2 regions of the Janthinobacterium sp. 61 genome follow, and region 2 is predicted to be linked to the other one. Evidence: predicted binding sites of a transcription regulator. Region 2 holds the regulator's gene; the other holds the start of a gene.
What was found. The regulator LexA, encoded in region 2, represses DNA repair genes until DNA is damaged. The targets are predictions, from matches to a motif close to ACTGTATNNNNATACAGT.

Region 1 (6,880 bases), 120 kb from region 2:
CTGGTCGTTCTGCTCGAAGCTGACTAGATGCGGCTCGTAAGCGAGGCCCAGTTCTTCCAGCAGGATGGAAACCTTGATGCCGTTCGGCGTGGGCAGAGAATACAGCTGCAGGCGCTCGGGATGCCGGGCAGGCCATTTCTGGGTGATGGGAAAGTCGGAGAGTTGGGACATGGAAATCCTAATTGAGGTGTGCGACACGGCGCAAGAAAGCAAGTATAGCCAAGCATGGCAATGTGCGTTGTTTGGCCAGCACGTCCTGCCACCAGCAAGACCATGGGCTAACTGCGTGTAAGCGTGGATAGCGCCACTGGGCGGCCCGGACATCGCCACGATTGGCATCACTGCTTGCGCTGGTTCAGCAGGCTCACCGCCTTGTTCAGCACAACATCCTCGCCTGCGGCCAGACTTTCTCTGGTGGCACGCACCTCGACATCGGGAAAAATACCGATACCCACGAATTCCCGCCCATCGGGATAGGTATCGCGCTTCGCGCAAATCCGCCCATGGCCGCCGCCCGGCAAATACACCAAGATGGGCTGGCCCGTACTGCCTCCGGTCGCCTCGCCTATCTTTAATCCTCTCTGCAATGTATCGAAGGAAACAAGAAAATCTTCCGCCGCCGAAAACGTTGCTGCGCCTGTCAGCACAGCCACCGGACCGTCAAAAACACGCTTCCGCGAATAATGCGCTTCACTGCCCTTTCCTCCGATGACTTTCCATACGATATCTGCACCGTCACTCCGGGAATAACCATTGTCACTCCGAACGTAACTCTTCGAAAACGGGATCGGCTGCCGGGTCAGATAACTGAGAATATCTGCACCAAACTGTGTGGAACCTCCACCATTTTTCCGGATATCGAGGACGAGCGCCTTGGCCTGCAGGATGTCAGGGAAAACCTTTTCCAATTTTCTGACGCCTTCATCACTCTCGAAATGGTCGAGGGAGAGATAGGCTATTCGCCCGGGCAATATCTTGAATATAAATGCTTCTTTCTTTTCAATATCGGCATACCCCGACCTGGCGATGACTTCACTACGCTCCAGCCCGGACATATTGCGCAAGCCAAGCGTGATCGGCCTGTCCGCATCGCCCGCCAGGAGCTGATAACCATACGTGCGCAATTGACGATCCTGCTCCGTTGAACTGCTTACCAAGGGCAAAATGTATTGTTTCGCATAGTCCTGAACCGGCATGCCATCGATGCTGAGCACTTCATCGCCAACTGCAAGCCTGGCCTTCAGCGCAGGACTAGAAATTGCCTCTATGACTACTTTGTTGTCCAGCATGGCCGTGCGCAACGGTGGCCGGGCATACAATTTCTTGCTGAGTTCTGGCGGCGCATAAATATTCGTGTGGCCATCCCGGAGCAAGGGCGCCAGTTGCGACAGCACTCGGTAATATTCTTCCGTCGTTCCGGCTGCGATCACCTTGCCCAGGTATTCCAGGTAGACCTTATTCCAGTCGAGCTCCGGCACGTTGTCGAAATAGACGAAACTTTCCCTGACCTGGTGCCAAAATTGCGAAAGCCCCGCCACCCGCTCCTCGACGCTCAAGGTGGCGGCGTAGGGATACGCCGCCTCGGATGGCCATAGCTGCCTGGGGATAGCGGCAACGGACAGTATCTTTTGCACGCGTGGATCATCTGCCATCTTTGCCAGGCCGGGCCTGTCTTTCATCACTTTCAGCAGTATCGGCGTCCAGCTTATGTCGTTGATTTCCTGCAAGGTCTTGACCGCCTTGTCTTGCTGCTTCAGTTTGCCATACGTTTCGGCCAGGTCCAGCCTCAGATTAAATCCGCAAAATTTCAGATAAATATCACCAGCCGCCAGATCACGGATCTCCGGCCTGTCAAGATACACGAGGATGGTTTCCAGCGCCTGCGCATATTTTTTCAGCGCCGCCTGGTCATCCCTGGCATTGACAATGATGTTGAAAGCGGCTTTCCGCAGAAACTGTACGTGCTCGTAGCTTGCCATGGCAGTATGCGGAGGCGGCTGATGAGCGGCATGCGCCGGATTCCGACACAACATGAGTCCCAATACCAGCAGCAATAGCAGTTTCATATTTCCCCAAAGATATCGTACCGCGCCCTGGCCAGACATCCTGCATCCATCACACAAGATGCAGGCAGGCGGTCTGGCCATAAACAGGAGAAGCATCTTACAGGAGCAGGTCATGTCAATTATCTCCGTTTGTCACGGGACGCCGAGCGCAAAACAGGCAAGCATGGCGCGCAGGAACGGCTGCCCCACTCAGCCAAACAAGCCATGCAAAAACCAGCGCGGCGCGGCCTCTTCACCGCTGCCGGCGATGCGTTCGCGGTAGACCCAGTAATGGGCGTGGTCGAGGCCTTCGGCGATGAAATAATCGCGCGCCTGCGACTGGCCCCACCAGCCCGCCTCGATGCGCTCGGCGACGGACACCATTTTCAGGGGCGAGCCATAGAAGGGCCGGTGTTCGCGCATCAAGAGGGCAATGGGCTGGGCCAGCAGCCAGCCGGGACGGGGCATGCCGGGCAAGCCGGGCGGCAAGTCGGGCAGCGCGCTTTTAGCACCGGGCTTGGCAGGCAGCGGCAGCCACTGGTTCGCCGCTTCGGGGCGGTAATCGGCGCGCGGCACTGCCTGCAAGACATTCTCGGCGCCCAGGCGCGCCACCAGCAATTCCATCAGGCGCTGGCGCTCCTGCGGCGTGCCGCCCGGCTCGGGAAACAGGCTCTCGCTGGGCGGCGCCATGGGCTGCACCTGCAGCACTTCCAGGGTGAGACCGATCACGGGCGCCTCCAGCACCAGCTGCGCCAGGCGCTCCTTGAGCAAACGCAACAAGTGTTCGTCACGCCAGACGGCGACACCCAAAGCCAGCTCGATGACGGTGGGCGGGCGCGCCACCCTGCCCCGCTCGTGCGCCAGCAGCAGTTGTATGCGCTCGACAGCAAATTGCCGCGCGCACAGCCAGCCCGTCATCTGCTGCAGCAGGCGGCGCGCGCCGAACAGCAGCGCGTCCGCGTGCTCCACGCGGTCGAACAATTCCAGGCTCGCGCGGAACGTGGGCGGCGCTTCGATCCACAGGTACAGTTCCGTGCTGTGGCCATGCGCGTCGTCGAGCATGTCCAGCAAGGTCCTGCCGCAGCGGCGCTGCAAGCCGGGCCGCGGCAAGTGGCGCAGCTGCCCCAGGTTACGGCAGCCGATGCCCTCCAGCCAGTCCAGGTAGGGGCGCGCGGGCGGCAGCAGGGCGCACGGCAGGCGGTCGAGGCGGCGCACGAGACTGGCCATGCTTAATGTCCGGCCCCGGCGCGTACCGGCGCGCGCCAGCAGCCAGGCGCCCCGCGCCGTGGGGGCACACGACAGCTGGGCCGTGTAGCCGAGCGCGCGCAAGCTGGCCGCGATTTGCCGGCACAGGGCGCGCACACCGCCAAACAGGCGCAGGCTGGCGCCCGCGTCGACCAGCAGGGTGGCTTCTTCGCCCTGCGCCACCAGCGGCGAGTATTGCAGCAGCGCCAGCGCCACCGCTTGCAAGGCTTGCGCTTCCAGTTCGTGCGAGCGTTCATGCAGGCGTGCCTGCGGCGCCAGCATCAGCGCGCCCGCGCGGCGCATGCCCGGCCGGATGCCAGCCGCCTGCGCCAGCGGCGACAGTACCATCACTTGCTCCTGCTCCAGCACCACGCTCAGGAGGTCAGCCGACCAGCGCGGGCAAAACACTTCGAGCGGAAGCAGGGGCAGGCACAGGCCGATCCAGAGTCGCATGACGCAGCAGTAAAGAAGGAGGTTGCAGGGGCAGGAACAGGGGCGCGTCGCGCTGCGGTCCCCGGCGCTTGATGAAGCCGATCTCGATGCCGCCGGCGGCCGGGCGCACGGACAGGCGCAGCGGCGCCGGCGACGCATCCTGCGCGCCGTGCAAGGGGCGCAGCATGCAAAACAGGGTGTTACCGCCTTGCGCGGCCAGGTGCAAGCGGCGCAGGCTGTCGGCGCGCACGTGCGACTGCCAGAACAGCAAGGCGCCGCAACTGCCGCTGCGCAAGATGTTTTCCGCCGCCCACAAAGCATCCTTGCTGCTGGCGCTCTTTAGCCACAGCAGCTGCGACGACACCAGTCCCTGCGCGGCCAGGGCCAGCGCCTGCGGCGGATGGGGCGGCTGCAGCAGCACGATGGGCAAGCCCGGCAGCTGCGCCAGCGCGGGCGCCAGCAGGCGCAATTCGCCGCTGCCCGGCTGCTGCACCAGCAGATCGATGAGGCTGCCGCTGGGCCAACCGCCGCCTGGCAGCTGCGCGGACAGGGCGGCAAAGCCCGTCTCCAGGCAGCGCGTGGCGCCCTGGCCCAGCTGCGATGCACGCCATAAAGAAGGGTGCAAGGCTTCCGGCGAGGCCATCAATTCGGAATGTTGCATAATTAGATATGAAGATGAATACTGTATGTATATACAGTACTATCCGGCCCTCCTTTTGGCAAGGCTTATCTGCTTATTCTCTGTGCATCGCCGCTGCCCGGGCCGCTCCGCCATGTCCGAAAAACCCCGTTTCCGGCATCGATTGCTGTACCATAAGCACTCTCCTTACCGCCTGGCAAAGTACCAGTCGGCTCCCTCCGTCCATAAGGAAACGCATTTGACCACCATCCAAATCATCAGCGCCATCGTCTTCGGCCTTGCTCTCATCCACACCTTCGCCGCCAAATCGTTTGAAACCCTGGCGCAGCGCCACCCCCGTCATGCAGGCATGCTGCACTTGCTGGGCGAAGTGGAAGTCGTGTTCGGCTTCTGGGCCTTCATTTTGATCATCATCATGGCCTTTGTCTCGGGCGGCGAGGCGGCCATCGAGTATGCCGAATCGCGCCAGTACACGGAACCGCTGTTCGTCTTTGTCGTCATGGTGGTAGCCGCCTCGCGCCCCGTGCTCGACGCCGTGCAGCGCCTGTTGAAAAGCGTGGCGCGCGTCATGCCGCTGCGTACGGAACTGGCCCTCGTCTGGCTGGGACTGGCGCTCGTGCCCCTGACGGGCTCGATGATCACGGAACCGGCCGCCATGACCCTGGCTGCGCTGATGCTGGCGCCACAAATCTTCCGTCCGGGCATACCCGAATGGCTGAAATACGGCGCGCTGGGCGTGCTGTTCGTCAACGTGTCCATCGGCGGCACCCTGACTTCATACGCGGCACCGCCCGTGCTGATGGTGGCCACTACGTGGAACTGGGACAGCGCCTTCATGGCCAGCCATTTCGGCTGGAAAGCGGCCATCGCCGTGCTGATCAATGCCACGGGCGTGAGCATCCTGCTGCGCAAATATCTGCACAGCAACACGTCCGACATCAAGCCGAAAGCGGGTGACGTGGAAGCGCCGAAAGTGCCGCTGACCGTCAGCCTGGTGCACCTGGCCGTGCTGGCCGGCGTGGTAGCCCTGGCGCACCATCCCGTGCTGTTCTTCGGCCTGTTCCTGTTCTTCCTTGGCTTCGTGCAGGCGTATGAGCGCTATCAAAGCCCGCTGATCCTGAAAGAAGGTTTGCTGGTCGGCTTCTTCCTCGGCGGCCTGGTGGTACTGGGCGGCATGCAGCAATGGTGGCTGCAGCCCATCGTCTCCAGCCTGAAGCCGCTGGCCCTGTTCTTCGGCGCCCTGGGCTTGACGGCCATTACCGACAATGCGGCCCTCACTTACCTCGGTTCGCTGATCGTCGGCATGACGGACGAAGCGAAATACATGCTGGTGGCCGGCGCCGTGGCCGGTGGCGGCCTGACCGTCATCGCCAACGCGCCGAATCCGGCCGGCGTGGCCCTGCTGCGCCGCGGCTTCAAGGATGAGTCGATCGGCGCCGTCGGCCTGCTGGCCGGTGCCCTGCTGCCGACGGCCGTGGCCGCCCTGGCCTTCCTGGCCCTGTAAGCATGCACTGGGGCGGCTGCCGGCCGCCCCAGCTCCTCTCGGTTTCCCTCCTCAATTTCCCTCCTCAGTTGCCTTCGTACACCAGGAAGTGCAGGCGGTCATAGAACAGGCTGTAGGCATAGTCGAACGTGCCAACGCTGCGAAAACCCTTGTGCAGATACACTTGCAAGGCGTCGCTCTTTTCCCACACCGTCAGGGTGATGCGCGCACAGCCCTTGCGGCTGGCCAGGTCGCGGATTTCATGGAACATCTGCCGGAACAGGCCCTGCCCCCGGTATTTCTCGTCGATGGCCAGGCTGCTGACGAAACAGTCGTCGGCGCGCGCATGCGCGAGCACGAATGCGTCATAGGCATCGTCGAGCGCCTTCATGTCATCGCGGTAATACGAGACGGCGCCGCAAGCCTGGAATTCGGCCATCGTGGCGGCCGTGAAAAAGCCGATGAAACGGTCGTCCTCGTCATGCAGGCCGTGGATGTGCGTCAGGTAAGGGTCGATGTTCTGCCGCCGCTGCAATTCGACGAACTGCAGATTGAGCTTGTTTCCAAACGAACAGTATTCCAGGTAACTGGTGGCAAACAGCAGTTTCGCCATGCGGTTCTTCGCCTCGTCGCCCAGCAGCTCACCTGGCACCAGCCTGAGCGGCGCATGCGACAGCAAGCCCGCCTGCGCCTCGTCGCCGGACGGGGCCGCATCGCCGACGGCCGGCATGCGGCTGCCGTGGCGGCCCACGGTGGGGCGCCAGAAATTGCCGGCGGCAATATGCTGCGAACGGTGGGCCAGCAGGTAGCGGCAAAAAACGGCATTCACGCGGTCCAGTTGCGGGTCCTCCGACAGCACCGAGTAATAGTGAAAATGCTCGATGTCCGCCCGCAACTGGGCCGCATACGCCATGCGCGGCACTTCCTCGATATCGAACACATCGACGATATTGACCAGGCGCAAAGGATCGTCGAGTTGCCAGTCGATTTCGGCTAGCCGCGCCACGCAGCGCGCATACGCGCGATGTTCCTCGT
Region 2 (8,625 bases):
GGCGTGATGAAGGTCTTGTGCAGCATTTCGACGGTGGCGTAAGTGACTTTGTCCGCCTGTTTCTCGATGCTTTCGATCGCATGCACGCGGTTTTCCAGGTCATCGAAATTGGTCATCAGGCCGAGCATTTCTTTGGCGCCCTTGACGCACAGTTCCGCGTGCTGGTTAAACAATTCAAAAAACTTGCCCTCAGTGGGCATCAAGCGTCCAAACATGTCATTCTCCGTTAAGCATTGAGTCGTGTTATTTACTACAGAAAGCCGCCCCGTTGTCGGGGGCGGCCAATGGAATTGCCAGTGCTGCTGAGTCTTAGTCGCCTTGGTAAAGCGCCAGGCCACCACTGTAATTGCCAAATTTGGTGTACTGCCCCATGAAGGTGAGGCGGATGCTGCCGATTGGACCGTTACGTTGTTTACCGATGATGATTTCGGCCGTTCCCTTGTCTGGCGAGTCGGGGTTATACACTTCGTCACGGTAAATGAACAGGATGACGTCGGCATCCTGCTCAATAGCGCCCGATTCGCGCAAGTCCGACATCACGGGACGCTTGTTCGGGCGTTGTTCCAGCGAGCGGTTCAGCTGGGACAACGCGATCACGGGGCAACCGAGTTCTTTCGCCAGGCCTTTCAAGCCCCGTGAAATCTCGGAAATCTCCGTGGCGCGGTTGTCGCCCGGCGTATTGGCCGACATCAGCTGCAAGTAATCGACGATGATCAGGCCCAGCTTGCCGCATTGACGCGACAAACGGCGCGAGCGGGCACGCAATTCGATGGAATTCAAGGCCGGCGTTTCATCGATGTACAACTGCGCGTCGTTCATCTTTTGAATCGCATTCGTCAGGCGCGGCCAGTCTTCGTCGTTCAGGCGGCCCGTGCGCAGACGGTGCTGGTCAAGCTGCCCGACGGAGCCGAGCATACGCATGGCCAACTGAGCGCCGCCCATCTCCATCGAGAACACGGCCACGGGCAAGCCGCTGTCGATGGCCACATTTTCGCCGATGTTGACGGAAAACGCCGTCTTGCCCATCGAAGGACGACCCGCCACGATCACCAGGTCGCCCGGCTGCAGACCGGAGGTCATGCGGTCGAGGTCGATGAAACCAGTGGGCACGCCCGTGATTTCACTCTGGTTGTCGCGGCTGTACAGTTCGTCGATGCGCTCGACTACTTGCGTCAGCAGGGGCTGGATCGCGGTCCAGCCCTGGGCGCCGCGCGCGCCTTCTTCGGCGATGGCGAAAATCTTCGACTCGGCCTCGTCAAGCATCTGCTTGACTTCCTTGCCTTGCGGGCTGAAGGCCGTGCCGGAGATATCGTCGGCGACGGTGATGAGTTTGCGCAGCACGCCGCGGTCGCGCACGATCTCGGCATAGCGCCGGATGTTCGCGGCCGATGGCGTGTTTTGCGCCATGGCGTTCAGGTAAGCAAGTCCGCCCACGTCATCGGCCTTGCCGAGCTGGGTCAGGGTTTCAAAAACAGTAATGACATCGGCTGGCTTGGAAGCGTTAACCATCTTGACGATTTGCTCGAAGATGATGCGATGGTCATAGCGATAGAAATCCTCCGCATGCATGAAGTCGGCGATGCGGTCATATGCTGCATTGTCGCGCAGCAGACCACCGATAACGGATTGTTCTGCTTCGATCGAATGCGGCGGAATACGGAGGGAATCCAGTTGCGGATCAGAGGGGGCGTTCATGGCGCGAATTATACCCGCTTCGGCGTGCTGGCAAAAATAAAGGGCTGAAATTGAGCGAAAAAAAGGCCACAAAAAAGCCGGGCGAACCCGGCTTTTCATCGTGCGGCAACGCTTGCGGGCCAGGCCCGCAGACGATTACGCGTTCGCGTCTGGAACGACAGCGATAACAACTTCCACGACCACGTCGGTGTGCAGAGCAACCGAAACGTTGTGCTCGCCAACGATCTTCAGCGGGCCGGTAGGCATGCGGATTTGTGCTTTTTCAACAGCAAAACCTTGCTTGGTCAGCGCTTCAGCGATGTCGAAGTTGGTGACGGAACCGAACAGACGGCCATCAACACCAGCTTTTTGAGCTACTTGAACGGTCAGGCCGCTCAGTTTTTCGCCCTGGGCTTGCGATGCGGCCAGTTTGGCGGCAGCAGCTTTTTCCAGTTCGGCGCGCTTGACTTCGAATTCAGCCACAGCGGTTGCCGTGGCACGACGTGCCAGGCGTTGCGGGATCAGGAAGTTACGTGCGTAACCGTCTTTGACTTTGACGACTTCGCCGAGGTTACCGACGTTAACAACTTTTTCTAACAGAATGATTTGCATAGTTCTTCTCCAGGAATATCTGACCGATTAAGCGTGGTGCAGATCGGTGTATGGCAGCAGCGCGAGGAAGCGAGCGCGCTTGATTGCGGTGTCAACTTGGCGCTGGTAGTGCGCTTTGGTACCGGTCAGGCGTGCTGGCATGATCTTGCCGTTTTCTTGGACGAAGTCTTTCAGCGTGTCGACGTCTTTGTAGTCGACTTGCTCAACGTGAGCTGCGGTGAAGCGGCAGAACTTCTTGCGTTTGAACAACGGGTTTTGCTGTTTGCGTTTTTCTTTAAGCTTGAGCTTATTTTTGTCGAACTTTTTACCGAATGCCATGTCAGGCTCCTGTATCTAAAATGCGCTAGTCGGGGTGACTGCACTAAAATCAATGATGTGAAACACCAAACTCTTGCTGTTGCGGCTCTTCCTGGCCAGGAAACCCGTGAACTGATAGACCCCGCCCAAGCTTGCCTGGCTGAACCTGCCTGATATTTCACCAGCGGCTAGCGCGGCAACATCAAACTCGGTCAAACGGGCAATTCCTGCTTCCATCTGCTGCGAACTGTGCTGCAATACTGCATTCACAATCGGCAACCCTGCCGGGGTGTAGCGCAATATTTCGCGCTCGGCAATGATGGCGGTTACTTGTAGCTGGTTCAGCGCACGATCCTGGTCAAGAATTAAGCTGCTGCTGCGGCTGGAGCGGCTGCTGGTGCTTCGGTGCGGTGGCTTTTGGCCGCGTCTTCGCGTTGTACCGATTTCATCATCGGCGAAGGAGCTGTTTCAGCTTTCTTCATTTTAACGGTCAGGTGACGCAACACGGCATCATTGAATTTGAATGCTGTTTCCAACTCGACCAGGGTCTCGTTGTCGCATTCGATGTTCAGGCAGATGTAGTGTGCTTTAGGCAGCTTTTGGATCGAGTAAGCCATTTGACGGCGGCCCCAATCTTCCACGCGGTGAACCGAACCGCCGCGGGTGGTTACGCTGGCTTTGTAGCGTTCGATCATCGCGGGCACTTGCTCGCTTTGGTCCGGATGGACGATAAAGACTATTTCATAATGACGCATGCAAACTCCTTCAGGTCGGATTGATAATCGCCCACCCCGGCGTCAAGACGGGTGTGGGAAGGTCAGCCGAAGATTATAACCGCCTTTTGCAAACGTTTCAATCATTCCTTCCACAAGCGCCCGAAAAGCCCGTGCGCCACCGTGCTTTCCGCCTGTGGACAAGTATTTCTTGCCAAATTCGCCGAAAAGACGGAAATCCCCTTGCATAGTGGACGATACTGTACAAAAATACAGACTGTTCATATAGACAGCATTTTAGTATGCACCCACCGCTCATGATCAAGCTGACAGCACGACAAGAACAAATCCTGAACCTGATCAAGGACGCGATTGAAAACACGGGCTTTCCCCCAACCCGTGCCGAAATCGCCAATGAACTGGGTTTCAAATCGGCCAATGCGGCCGAAGAACATTTGCAGGCCCTGGCCCGCAAGGGCGCGATCGAGATTTCGCCCGGCACCTCGCGCGGTATCCGCCTGATCGGTGCGGCGGCGAGCGCGGCCGCCGATGCGCTGGCATCGAAAGTGCCGGCAGCCCTGCTGATGTCGCTGCCCCTGATCGGCCGAGTAGCCGCCGGTTCGCCCATCCTGGCGCAGGAAAACCTGGAAGCGAGCTACAACGTCGACCCCGCCCTGTTCTCGGCCAAGCCTGATTTCCTGCTGAAGGTGCGCGGCTGGTCCATGCGCGACGCCGGCATCATGGATGGCGATTTACTGGCCGTCAAAAAGGTCGACAGTGCCAAGAACGGCCAGATCGTCGTGGCCCGCATCGGCGACGAAGTCACCGTCAAGCGCTACAAGAAAACGGGCTCCGTCATCGAACTGCTGCCGGAAAACCCCGATTTCAAGGTGATTACCGTATCGCCGGAAGATGAGTTCGCCCTGGAAGGCCTGGCCGTGGGACTGATGCGCAGCTGGCATTAAGTTGCGTGCTGGGGTCAGACCCGCCGGGTCTGACCCCAGTTTTTAGTTTGCCTCAAAACTGGTACATGGCCTAGTCACCAACACCGCTCTCAGCCCTCCAGCGCACCACGGAAGTCTTCCAGCAGATCGGCCTCATCCTCGATCCCGACGGAAACGCGGATCAGCGATTCGGCGATGCCCATGCTGGCGCGGCGCTCGGCTCCCATCTCATAGAAGATCGTGTGGGCGACGGGAATGACCAGGGTGCGCGTGTCACCAAGGTTGCTAGCCGGAATCGCCAGATTCAGGCGATTCAGGAAATCGAAGCAATCGATGCCATCTTTTAATTCAAAGCTGAACAGCGAACCATAGCTGCGGAACAAGTCCGTCGCCAGCGCGTGCTGCGGGTGCGAGGACAAGCCTGGGTAATGCACTGCCGCCACGCGCGGGTCCGCTTGCAACATGGTGGCCAGCGCCAGGGCGTTCGAGCAGGTACGGTCCATGCGCAAGGCCATTGTTTCCGCGCCGACGGCGATATGGTGCGCCGCCTCCGGGCCCAGCGAGGCACCGAAATCGCGCAAGGCCTTGGCGCGGATTTGCGCGATGCCCCACTGCGCCGGCGCCGCCTTTTTATAATTGTCGAAAATGTTCGGGTACTGCGTCCAGTCGAATACACCCGTGTCCGTCAAGCTGCCGCCCAGGGCATTGCCGTGGCCGCCAATGGATTTCGTCAAGGCATTGACCACCAGGCCCGCGCCCACCGCTTTCGGGCGGAACAGGTAGGGCGTGGTCATCGTATTATCGACGATGTACAGGATGCCACGCTCCTTGCACAGCGCGCCGATCTTCGCCAGGTCGGCGATCTGCGTGCGCGGATTGGCGATGGTTTCCACGAAAACAATCCGCGTTTGCGGCGTGATGGCGGCGGCCACATTGGCCACGTCCGTGGCATCGACGAAGGACACGGCGATGCCCTGCCCCGTCACCGTTTGCCACAGGCTGTTGGTGTTACCAAACAGAAAAGCCGACGACACCACATGGTCGCCCGCGCGCAGCAAGGATTGCACCACGGCGCCAATGGCGCCCATGCCGGTCGCGAAGCACAGGGTCGCCACGCCATCTTCCATCTTGTTGACCTTGTCTTCCAGCGCGGACACCGTCGGGTTACCCTGGCGGCCATAGCGAAAGCCCGGCTCCTTGCCCTGGAACACGGACGCCAGCTGGCGTGCATCGCCATAGCCAAACGCGACGGAGGTATGCACAGGCTTGTGCAGCGAGCCGTGCTCGATGCCCTTGCGACGGTCGTTATGCAGGATGGTGGTGGTAAAGCCGTAGTTTTTGTTGTTGCTCATGATCAAGTGGCGCGCAAGGCTGCAAGAAATATCAGATAAAAAAAAGCCCGGCCATAGCCGGGCTCCACATCACCCTTCGGTGGTGGCGAGGTTCAGGTTCAACTGGGAACGTGGCGTATCTTCCGGCGCTGCCGCCTTCGGATGGTGGCGCGCATATTCCAGGCGGTCCAGGTATTCCTGCGACACGTCGCCCGTCACATACACGCCATCGAAGCACGACGCCTCGAAGTTCGTCAGTGCCGGGTTGACGTCGGCAATCGCCTGCTTCAACGCGCCGATATCCTGGTACACCAAGTAGTCGGCCGTGATTTCGCGGCATACTTCTTCCGTCGTGCGGCCATAGGCGATCAATTCGTCGCGCGTCGGCATGTCGATGCCATACACGTTCGGGTAGATCACCGGTGGCGCGGCCGAGGCGAAGATGACCTTCGTCGCGCCCGCTTCGCGCGCCATCTGCACGATTTCCCGGCTGGTGGTGCCACGCACGATGGAGTCGTCGACCAGCAACACCACTTTATCCTTGAATTCGGAAGGAATCGCGTTGAGCTTCTGGCGCACGGACTTCTTGCGCGCCGCCTGGCCCGGCATGATGAAGGTGCGGCCGATGTAGCGGTTCTTGATGAAGCCTTCGCGGTATTCCAGGTTCAGCGCCAGGGCCAGCTGGATGGCGGCCGGACGCGAGGAATCGGGAATCGGCATGACCACGTCGATATGCACGTCAGGCAATTCGGCACGGATCTTTTCAGCCAGGTATTCACCCATTTTCAGGCGCGTGGCGTACACCGAGGCACCGTCGATGACGGAGTCGGGACGGGCCAGGTAGACGAATTCGAACACGCACGGATTCAGGCTGGCGTTGTCGGCGCACTGGGCGCTGTGCAATTTCTTGTCGGCATCGATGAAGACGGCTTCGCCGGGACCGATGTCGCGCACGAAGCGGAAGCCCATGCCTTCCAGGGCCACGGATTCGGAGGCGATCAGGTATTCGGGGCCTTGCTCCGTTTCATTAATGCCCAGGCACAAAGGACGGATGCCGTGCGGGTCGCGGAAGGCCAGCAAGCCCACGCCAGCAATTTGCGCCACTGCAGCATAGCCGCCCTTGACGCGGCGGTTCAGCACGGTGATAGCCTTGAAGATGGCTTCCGGGTCCAGGTTCAGGCCCGTTGTGGCTTCCTGGATTTCATGCGCCAGCACATTGAGCAGCACTTCCGAATCGGAATCGGTATTGATATGGCGGCGGTCGTTCTTGAACATTTCCTGCTTCAACTGTTCCCAGTTGGTCAGGTTGCCATTGTGCGCCAGGGTGATGCCGAACGGCGCATTCACATAAAACGGTTGTGCTTCCTCTTCGCTCGACGAACCGGCCGTCGGGTAACGGCAATGGCCGATGCCCGTCGTGCCTTGCAGCGAACGCATGTTGCGCGTACGGAAGACGTCACGCACGAGGCCATTGGCTTTGTGCATGGAAAACATACTGCTGTGATTGGTCGCAATCCCTGCCGCGTCCTGACCGCGATGTTGCAAGAGCAACAATGCATCATAGAGCAATTGATTGACAGGTTGATGGGAAACGACGCCGACGATGCCACACATGGTGTGCTCCTAAACTGTGCTACTGATTTTAAAAAAAATTCAAAATTTCACATGCTGCGCGTATGCGGCAGGCAGATAAGGCTTGATGGCACGCGCGCCCTGTTCCGCGAGCGGGCTGAGCAGCGCATTTTTCCAGAATGACTGCTGTGGTATGGAAGTCATGCCACACAAGATGACGGTGGTCAGCACGATCACCAGGCCCCGCGCCACGCCGAACAGGCTGCCCAGGGTACGGTCGGCCAGGCTCAGGCCCGTCACCTTCACCAGTGCGTCGACCGTCATGGACAGCAAGCCCATCAAAATGCGCACGCCGATGAACAGCACCACGAAGGCCAGCAACAGGCGGACGGCTTCACCCGGCACGGCTTCCGGCAGGAATTTCGCCAAGGTGGCGCCATAGGCGTTGGCGATGACGAAAGCCACGATCCAGCTGACCAATGACAGTATTTCCTTGACCAGGCCGCGCATCATGCTGATCAGCACGGACGTCACCAGCACGAACAGCACCAGGTAATCGAAGATCGTCACGACCGTTCAGCCTTGCAACATCACGCCGGCACCAGGCTGCCGCCCAGGCCCAGCTTTTGCAGCTTGGCGCGGGTCTTTTCGGCGTCATCGCGGCTGCCGAACGGTCCCACGCGCACGCGGATGCGCTCGCCCGCGGGGCTGGAGACTTTCTGCGTATAAGACTTGATACCCGCTTCGCGCAGCTTGTCCTGCAATTCATCGACCTTGTCCTGCGTCGCCAGCGCCGCCACCTGCACCACGAACTTGCCGCTGCCGGCGTCGTGTGCCTTGTCTTGTGCTTTCTCTTGCGGCTTGTCCAGTGGCTTGCCTTCCAGAATCGCCATAGCGCGCGCCGCATCGTCGGCAGATTGCGCCGGCTTGGCAGGCTTAGCCTCAGGCTTGGCTTCCGCTTTTACCTCATGCTTGGGTTCAGGCTTGAGCTCATGCTTCGGCTCCGGCTTGGCTTCGTGTTTCGGCTCTGGTTTCGGCTCCACCTTGACCGGCTTGGGCTCAGGCTTGGGCTCGGGTTTCGGTTCCACATAGGCCGGCTTGGCAGGCGCAGGCTGGACGGCAGCCGGCACGGGCGCCGGTACTGCTGCCGGTGCCGGCGCAGGCCTGGCCGCAGGCGGCAGAGGAGAGTCGATGATTTCCTCGGACTGGTCCAGGCCATTGTGCGCAGCCGCCTGAGCGGGCACAGCCGGCACGGGCGCAGGTGCAGGCGCAGCGGCCTTTTCTTTCGAGGGAATGTCGATGGCGATATCGTTGAAAGGCGCCTTCGGCTCGGAATCGAGCAGCATCGGCAAGCCCACAGCCACGCCCAGGGCCAGGGCAATGGCCCCGACCAGGCGGCGGCGTGCGCGCTTTTTTTCAGGCAAGACCGGGTCCGGCGCTTCTTTGCCGCCACGGCGCGATCCACCGCCACCAGAGGTGTTG

Region 1: a site for LexA is predicted at 4,404-4,421, ahead of imuA (translesion DNA synthesis-associated protein ImuA). Genes of this name have one in related genera too.

Annotation. Positions count from the first base shown of each region.
Region 1 covers NZ_PJMQ01000001.1:3,012,201-3,019,080, forward strand. The annotation lists gene CLU92_RS13780 (glutathione binding-like protein) at 1-171, opposite strand, end outside; gene CLU92_RS13785 (S41 family peptidase) at 339-2,066, opposite strand; gene CLU92_RS13790 (DNA polymerase Y family protein) at 2,256-3,743, opposite strand; gene imuA (translesion DNA synthesis-associated protein ImuA) at 3,673-4,383, opposite strand; gene CLU92_RS13800 (putative Na+/H+ antiporter) at 4,601-5,866, shown strand; gene CLU92_RS13805 (GNAT family N-acetyltransferase) at 5,931-6,880, opposite strand, start outside.
Region 2 covers NZ_PJMQ01000001.1:2,887,062-2,895,686, forward strand. The annotation lists gene CLU92_RS13225 (DUF47 domain-containing protein) at 1-215, opposite strand, end outside; gene CLU92_RS13230 (replicative DNA helicase) at 310-1,695, opposite strand; gene rplI (50S ribosomal protein L9) at 1,831-2,286, opposite strand; gene rpsR (30S ribosomal protein S18) at 2,314-2,604, opposite strand; gene priB (primosomal replication protein N) at 2,620-2,928, opposite strand; gene rpsF (30S ribosomal protein S6) at 2,949-3,338, opposite strand; gene lexA (transcriptional repressor LexA) at 3,614-4,261, shown strand; gene CLU92_RS13260 (cystathionine gamma-synthase family protein) at 4,351-5,592, opposite strand; gene purF (amidophosphoribosyltransferase) at 5,662-7,185, opposite strand; gene CLU92_RS13270 (CvpA family protein) at 7,225-7,713, opposite strand; gene CLU92_RS13275 (SPOR domain-containing protein) at 7,734-8,625, opposite strand, start outside.